Regions from separate parts of the Rhizobium sp. RHZ01 genome, predicted to be linked through region 2. Evidence: predicted binding sites of a transcription regulator. Region 2 holds the regulator's gene; each other region holds the start of a gene.
What was found. The regulator PhoB, encoded in region 2, activates phosphate uptake and scavenging genes when phosphate is short. The targets are predictions, from matches to a motif close to TGTCATNNANCTGTCAT.
Positions count from the first base shown of each region.

Region 1: IB248_RS06960 (LTA synthase family protein) is a predicted target of PhoB. The motif match lies at 989-1,005, and genes of this name have one in related genera.
Region 3: IB248_RS09075 (DUF47 family protein) is a predicted target of PhoB. The motif match lies at 1,125-1,141, and genes of this name have one in related genera.

Region 1 covers NZ_JACUZZ010000004.1:167,643-169,912, reverse strand. Annotated here, with positions in the region: gene IB248_RS06965 (PD40 domain-containing protein) at 1-802, opposite strand, end outside; gene IB248_RS06960 (LTA synthase family protein) at 1,020-2,270, shown strand, end outside.
Region 2 covers NZ_JACUZZ010000002.1:263,713-265,982, forward strand. Annotated here, with positions in the region: gene pstB (phosphate ABC transporter ATP-binding protein PstB) at 1-84, shown strand, start outside; gene phoU (phosphate signaling complex protein PhoU) at 128-841, shown strand; gene phoB (phosphate regulon transcriptional regulator PhoB) at 878-1,561, shown strand; gene IB248_RS04085 (GcrA family cell cycle regulator) at 1,655-2,188, opposite strand.
Region 3 covers NZ_JACUZZ010000006.1:99,102-101,371, reverse strand. Annotated here, with positions in the region: gene IB248_RS09080 (inorganic phosphate transporter) at 1-433, opposite strand, end outside; gene IB248_RS09075 (DUF47 family protein) at 434-1,075, opposite strand; gene IB248_RS09070 (BA14K family protein) at 1,269-1,733, shown strand; tRNA gene IB248_RS09065 (tRNA-Cys) at 1,857-1,930, shown strand.

The DNA of each region.
Region 1 (2,270 bases), on a different contig from region 2:
CGAACTCATCACCTGACGGCGACCAGTTGGGCACGTTGATCGTTCCCTGCCCGCCGAAGAGATCGAAGAGCATCGTCAGGTTTCCGCCGTCCATGTCCATCAGCCGCAGGCGAACATCGAGATCGCGTGGATGGTCGAACACATCAGGATCGTAAGAAAGGATCAGAACCTTGTCGTTGTTGGGCGACGGATGGGCAAACCAGTTCCCATAGTTGTCACTGGTGACCTGCTCAAGACCGGTCCCATCGGGATGGATTCGCCAGATTTGCATGAGGCCGGTGCGGCTAGAATTGAAGTAGATCCATTGACCGTCGGCGGAATAGTCCGGCCCGTCATTGCGTCCCTCGCCGTGGGTCAGCCGCTTTTCTTCGCCGCCGTCAACGGAGATCGTGTAGATATCGAACAAATCGTTGCGGATGCCACAATAGGCGAGTTGCTTCCCGTCGGGCGACCAGCCGTGCCAATAGGATGGCCGATTTTGCGTCACCAGCCGCGGCGTACCACCTTCGGCCGGCAGCACATAAATCGTCGACTTCCCGAACTCGGTTTTGTCGGAGATGACGATCTGGCGGCCATCGGGCGAAATGCCGTGGTCGTTGTTGCAGGTCGTCGCAAAGCCGGTATCGACCTTGCCGACCTTGCTCGAACCATCAAGTGCGAGACGGTAGAGGAGTCCGTCGCCGTTCAACAGAAGATAGGTCCCATCCGACGAAAAGTTCGGCGCCTCAACGAGTTGCGTGGTTTGCCAGACGACGCGCGCCTCGCCTGTCCTGATGCTGTAGATCTCAACGGAACTGCGCAATCTGAATCCTCCTAAGCATCGAATCCGCCAGACCTACGACGGCTCGCCACTCAGCACAAGCAAATGCGCCTGACCGAGAATCTGCTCTGGAGGTAGTTCCTGCGTGATGGGCGTTTTATCCACCGATCACAAATGCAGGAAACCTAACGGTTCATCTAGCATTCATGACAAAGATGTGACAGTTCGACGAAGCTTTTATGACGTCGGAGTTTTCCAGTTGATCGCGTTGGTAATGAGGTCTGCAGCGGCAGCGCGTTTTGCGTCGCTTTCCACCGATTTCGGGGGAAGCGCTCGGTCGCCCGCCCTACGCACCGCACTCAGCGTTGCTTTTTGTGCCCTGCTTGCGCTCCTTGCCACCGCCACTGTCGAGATCATTGCCCGCGATGGGTTGGCCGACGTCCGCGAATTCCTGACATCGCCTGTGCGTCCGGGGATGACGACGGTTGTGATGTTGACTGTCCTGATGCTGTCGCTCGATGCAGTCCTGGGCCGGCGGTTCATTTCGGCGCTGATCGTTCTTCCGCTTGTGATCGTCCCCGCCATCGTATCCAACCAGAAGCAGCACTACCTTTCGGACCCGCTTTATCCATCGGACGTCCTTTTCGGGCGGCAGATCATGGAACTGCTCCCTGTGATGGTGCGCGACCGCCCCTGGACGGCCGTTGCGATGCTTGTCGGCATCGTCTTGTCCGTTACCGCGATTGTCTTCCTCTGGCGCTTCGCCTGGCGCAACTTCCCAAAGCTCCCAAGGGCCTCTCGCGTCCGCCGGCTTTGCGTCGGCCTGCCCGTTATCGCGGCTTTCGGGTCCTTGATGGACTATTCCCAATATTCCTTCATCCGTGACCGCCTGCAGGTGGTTCCGATGATGTGGGACCAGAAGGAAAACTACCGCAGCAACGGCTTCATCCTCGCCTTCATCTTCAACATTCCGATGGCAGACGTGGCAGCGCCTGTCGGCTTCGGTACAGAGGCGCTCGACGCCATCCCCGGCCGCAACTACGGCTACCTCAGCGGGCCACGCGAAAAGCCCGACGTGATCATGCTGATGAGCGAGTCATTCTGGGATCCGACCCGCCTGAAGACGCTGAGCCTGTCGCCAGATCCTATGCCGACGATCCGTGCAGAGCAGTCCGGCTATGTCTTCTCGCCGGAGTTTGGCGGCATGACCGCCAATGTCGAATTCGAGGCGCTGACAGGTTTCTCCAACGCCTTCCTGCCATACGGCAGCATTCCCTACCAGCAATACATCCGTCGTGATGTTCCCTCGCTCGCCACGTTCTTCCGTGGCGAAGGTTACGCGGCGCGGTCGCTTCATCCGTTCAGCGGCTGGTTCTGGAATCGCAACGAGGTTTACAAGGACTTCGGCTTCGAGCAGTTCCGCTCCGAAGAAACCCTGCCTCCCATGGAAAAGCGAGGCATCTTCGCTTCGGACGAGTCGCTTATGAAGGAGATCATGAACGAGGCTGAC
Region 2 (2,270 bases):
GTCGAGGAGAATGACACCGACAAGATGTTCACCAACCCGGACGATCCGCGCACCCAGGACTACATCATGGGCCGCTTCGGTTGATCGGCCGTCTCGGTAGCACTTACGATATTCAAGGATGAGCCCTATGGCATCGACACATATCTTTTCTGCCTACGACGATGATTTGAAGTTCCTGTCCCGCCGTATCTCGGAAATGGGCGGCTTGGCCGAGCAGATGGTCTCGGATGCCGTACGCGCGCTCGTAAACGGCGATACGGCTCTTGCCCAGAAGGTCATCTCGGACGATGTGATCCTCGACCACGCGGAGCGCGAGATCGGCGACAAGGCGATCGTCACGATCGCCCGCCGCCAGCCGATGGCGGCCGATCTTCGCGAGATCATGGGCTCCATCCGCATCGCGGCAGACCTGGAGCGCGTCGGCGACCTGGGCAAGAACACTGCCAAGCGCGTCATTGCCGTACAGAGCGCCGGCGTGCCGCGCAAGCTCGCCCGCGGCCTCGAGCACCTGTCCGAGCTCGCCCTCGTCCAACTCAAGGAAGTCCTCGACGTCTACACGAGCCGTGCTGCCGACAAAGCAAAATCGGTCCGTGAGCGCGACGAGGAAATCGACGCGATGTACACCTCGCTGTTCCGTGAAATGCTCACCTACATGATGGAAGATCCGCGCAACATCACCAGCTGCACGCATCTTCTGTTCTGCGCCAAGAACATCGAGCGCATCGGCGACCACGCCACCAACATTGCCGAAACGATCTACTACATGGCCACCGGTGCCCAGCCGGAAGGCGAACGTCCGAAGGACGATACCGCCAACACCGTCGGCGCAGTCACTGAATAGTCATTCCGCGACCGCGCCCCCAGGAGACCGAAACGAATGATCCCTAAAGTAGCTGTCGTTGAAGACGAAGAAGCGCTGAGCGTGCTTCTCCGCTATAACCTTGAGGCCGAAGGCTTTGAGGTCGATACCATCCTGCGCGGCGACGAGGCCGAGATCCGGCTTCAGGAACGCACGCCGGACCTTCTCATCCTCGATTGGATGTTGCCGGGCGTGTCTGGCATCGAGCTCTGCCGCCGCCTGCGCATGCGGCCGGAAACCGAGCGCCTGCCGATCATCATGCTGACCGCCCGTGGCGAGGAAAGCGAACGGGTTCGCGGCCTCTCGACCGGTGCTGACGATTACGTCGTCAAGCCGTTCTCGACGCCGGAGCTTGTCGCTCGCGTCAAGGCGATGCTGCGTCGTGCCAAGCCCGAGGTGCTCTCGACGCTGCTGAAGTGCGGCGATATCGAGCTGGATCGCGAGACGCACCGCGTTCACCGCAAGAGCCGCGAAGTCCGCCTCGGCCCGACCGAATTCCGCCTTCTCGAGTTCTTGATGGCATCGCCCGGCCGCGTCTTCTCGCGCTCGCAGTTGCTCGACGGCGTCTGGGGTCACGACATCTATGTCGACGAGCGTACTGTTGACGTCCATGTCGGCCGCCTGCGCAAGGCTTTGAACTTTTCCAACATGCAGGACGTCATCCGCACCGTGCGCGGTGCCGGCTATTCGATGGAAGCCTGATCCTTTCAGGCGAGAGCCTGAGAGGTCTTTCCCTTACAACGAAAAACGGGCCCGCGAGGGCCCGTTTTCTTTATTCCTTATCCGGCTTCCGGGTCAGGCGACCCGGTTAGCGGCCTTGCGGCGCTCGTTGACCGGCTGGTAGGCCATGCGCTGATGATACGTGCAATACGGGGAAGAGTCCGGGGACTCGCAACCGCAGAAGTGGAAGTCGTCATTGAGCGGATCGCCGACCGGCCACTTGCAGGTGCGCTCGGTGAGCTCGGTGAGGCCAAGGCGGCGAGAAATCGGAACGATTACATTTGCGGCCGGACGGAAGCGGACTTCCTCCACCGTATCGATTTCGATCTCTTCCTTGAGCATCGTCGCGCCCTGTTGGCGGGTAACGGTGCGTGTGGTGATCCGCGAGGCGTAGTTCGTGGCGCGGGGCGCCGAAGTCGTGCGCTTGGGGGTTCTGACGGTGGTCGTCGAACCGCCGGCCTTGGCACGGCCGGGCAGACTCAAACGATGGACTTTACCAATGACGGCGTTACGACTTACACCGCCAAGTTGTGCTGCGATCTGGCTGGCGCTCAGGCCTTCGGACCACAGCTTCTTCAGTTTTTCAACGCGCTCGTCTGTCCAGTTCATGCCCCTGTCTCCGCCTTATTAGCGTTGGTGTAGGCAGAATCCTTCACCGTTGCCACGGACGTATCCGAGGCAAGAAACGCTT
Region 3 (2,270 bases), on a different contig from region 2:
GCGACATGACGATCGCGCCGGCTGTTTTTAGCAATCCGCCCCATACGATCGAGCTGAAGCCGACCTTTGCGAGGCCAGCGCCTACCAGCCCGCCGACCAGCGCATGGGAGGAACTGGAGGGGATACCGAAGATCCAGGTGACGATATTCCAGATGATTGCGCCCATCAGCGCCGAGAAGATCACCAGCGGCGTCACGATGTTGGGATCGATGATGCCCGTCCCCAAGGTCTCAGCCACGTGCAGGCCGAAGAACAGGAACGCGATGAAATTGAAGAAAGCGGCCCAGACGACCGCGTGGTGCGGCCTGAGCACACGCGTCGAAACGATCGTCGCGATCGAGTTCGCGGTATCGTGCAGGCCGTTCAGAAAGTCGAAGAAGAGAGCGACCGCGATGAGAGCCGCCAGCAATGGAAAGGCGAGGGTGGCGTCCATCTAGACGTTCTCGATCACGATGCCGCTGATTTCATTGGCAACGTCCTCGAAGCGATCGACGACCTTCTCGAGTTCGCCGTAGATTTCGCTGCCAATGATATAGGCCATCGCATTCGACGCGCCATGCCGTACGAAGAGTCCCTTCAAACCATTGTCGTGCAGTTCGTCGGAGCGTCCTTCGACGCGGGTGACTTCCTCGGTGATCGCCATCAGGCGCGGGGCATTGGAGTTGATGCGGCTGAGCAGGGGGACCGCCTCGGCTATGAGGTGTGCTGCCTGGACGATCGCCGCTCCCATTTCCTGCATGCGCGGATCGAATTCGGTTTGCTCGAAGAGACGGATCGTCTTGACGGTCTTATGCATCATGTCGATCGCATCATCCATCGACTGGATCAGATCCTTGATATCAACACGGTCGAAAGGCGTGATGAAGCTCCGGCGGACCGCAAGCAGCACCTCGCGCGTGATGTTGTCGGCATCGTTTTCGAGCGCGACGATCCGGTCGCAATGGTGTTCGATATCCTTGCCTGCAAGCAATTCGTTGAGCGCTTCCGCCGCGCCGACGATTGTTCGGGAGTGCTGTGCAAAGAGATCAAAGAACTGATCCTCGCGAGGAAGAAGTTTACGAAACCAGCTGAGCATTCCATCCATCCATAGCTATTTTTGAAGGTCGTCATAAAATAGCGGGACTTGCAATAAAAGTGTCACAATTGCACCAGCCGCGATTCTTTTCGCCCGGAGATGGAAGGCGTAAGGCGGAACTTGGAAGCTTTTTGGACGTTATTATCCTGAGCGTTCTTCACGCGAAGTGCGTACGAAATTAGAAGGTGCCGGAATGAAAAAACTTGCGGTATTGATGTTGGCAATTGCGACGAGCCTCGCTGGCGTCGGTCCGTCTTTTGCCGAAAACTCAGGCGATGAGCATTCCGCTCAGAGTCGCGGTGGGTTTGGAGATTCCGGCGTCAGAAACAGCCGCGGCTTCGACCGCTGCAACATCTATCGTTGTGGCGGCTACCGCCATGGCCACTACGGGAATCGCGACTACGGAAATCGGTACTACGGAAATCGCTATTATCGCGACAGCTACTACCGCAACGATTACAACGATACTGGCGCGCTGCTCGGCGGTCTTGCTGCCGGCGCACTCATCGGCGGTCTGATCGCTTCGCAGCCGCAGGCCAGACCGGTGGGCAATTCGCACGTCGACTGGTGTTACAGCCGCTACCGGTCCTATCGGGCCTATGACAACACCTATCAGCCCTATTACGGTCCGCGGCGGCAGTGCTATTCGCCCTACTAGTGGTTGATTACGGAACCGGCGGCATGACGATCCAAAATACCGCCGGTTTTTCAACTACCCCCTTGCACTCGATTTCTATTCATTCTAAATGCCCGCCAACGCTTCGGTCATGAAGCGTCGTGAGGCCTCGTGGCGGAGTGGTGACGCAGAGGACTGCAAATCCTTGTACCCCGGTTCAATTCCGGGCGAGGCCTCCAAACCTTCCCATACATTCTGCAGTCATTGATTTTGCGGCTGTGTTTCCCACAGTGCCGCGGTGTTGTGGTCGCGTCTTCAGGCCGCCATTCGGTCGACAACAGCGGCGAATTCAACGTGCTGGTTTCATCCGACGAAACTTCGAGCCTAACCTCGGCAACCACCTACTCCAATCGGATTAGGACCTAGGTCCGTCTAGGATAGCCCCTGCTACGGGGCTATTGTGTCTCTTGCAAGTCTGCGGAGGACGGTGGGGCTTTGAGGCACCGGACCCACTTGCTGAACAGGTCCATTGCCCGTGGCAGACTCGGCGGGGGTATGTTCACTGTCCCGAAATGCTGG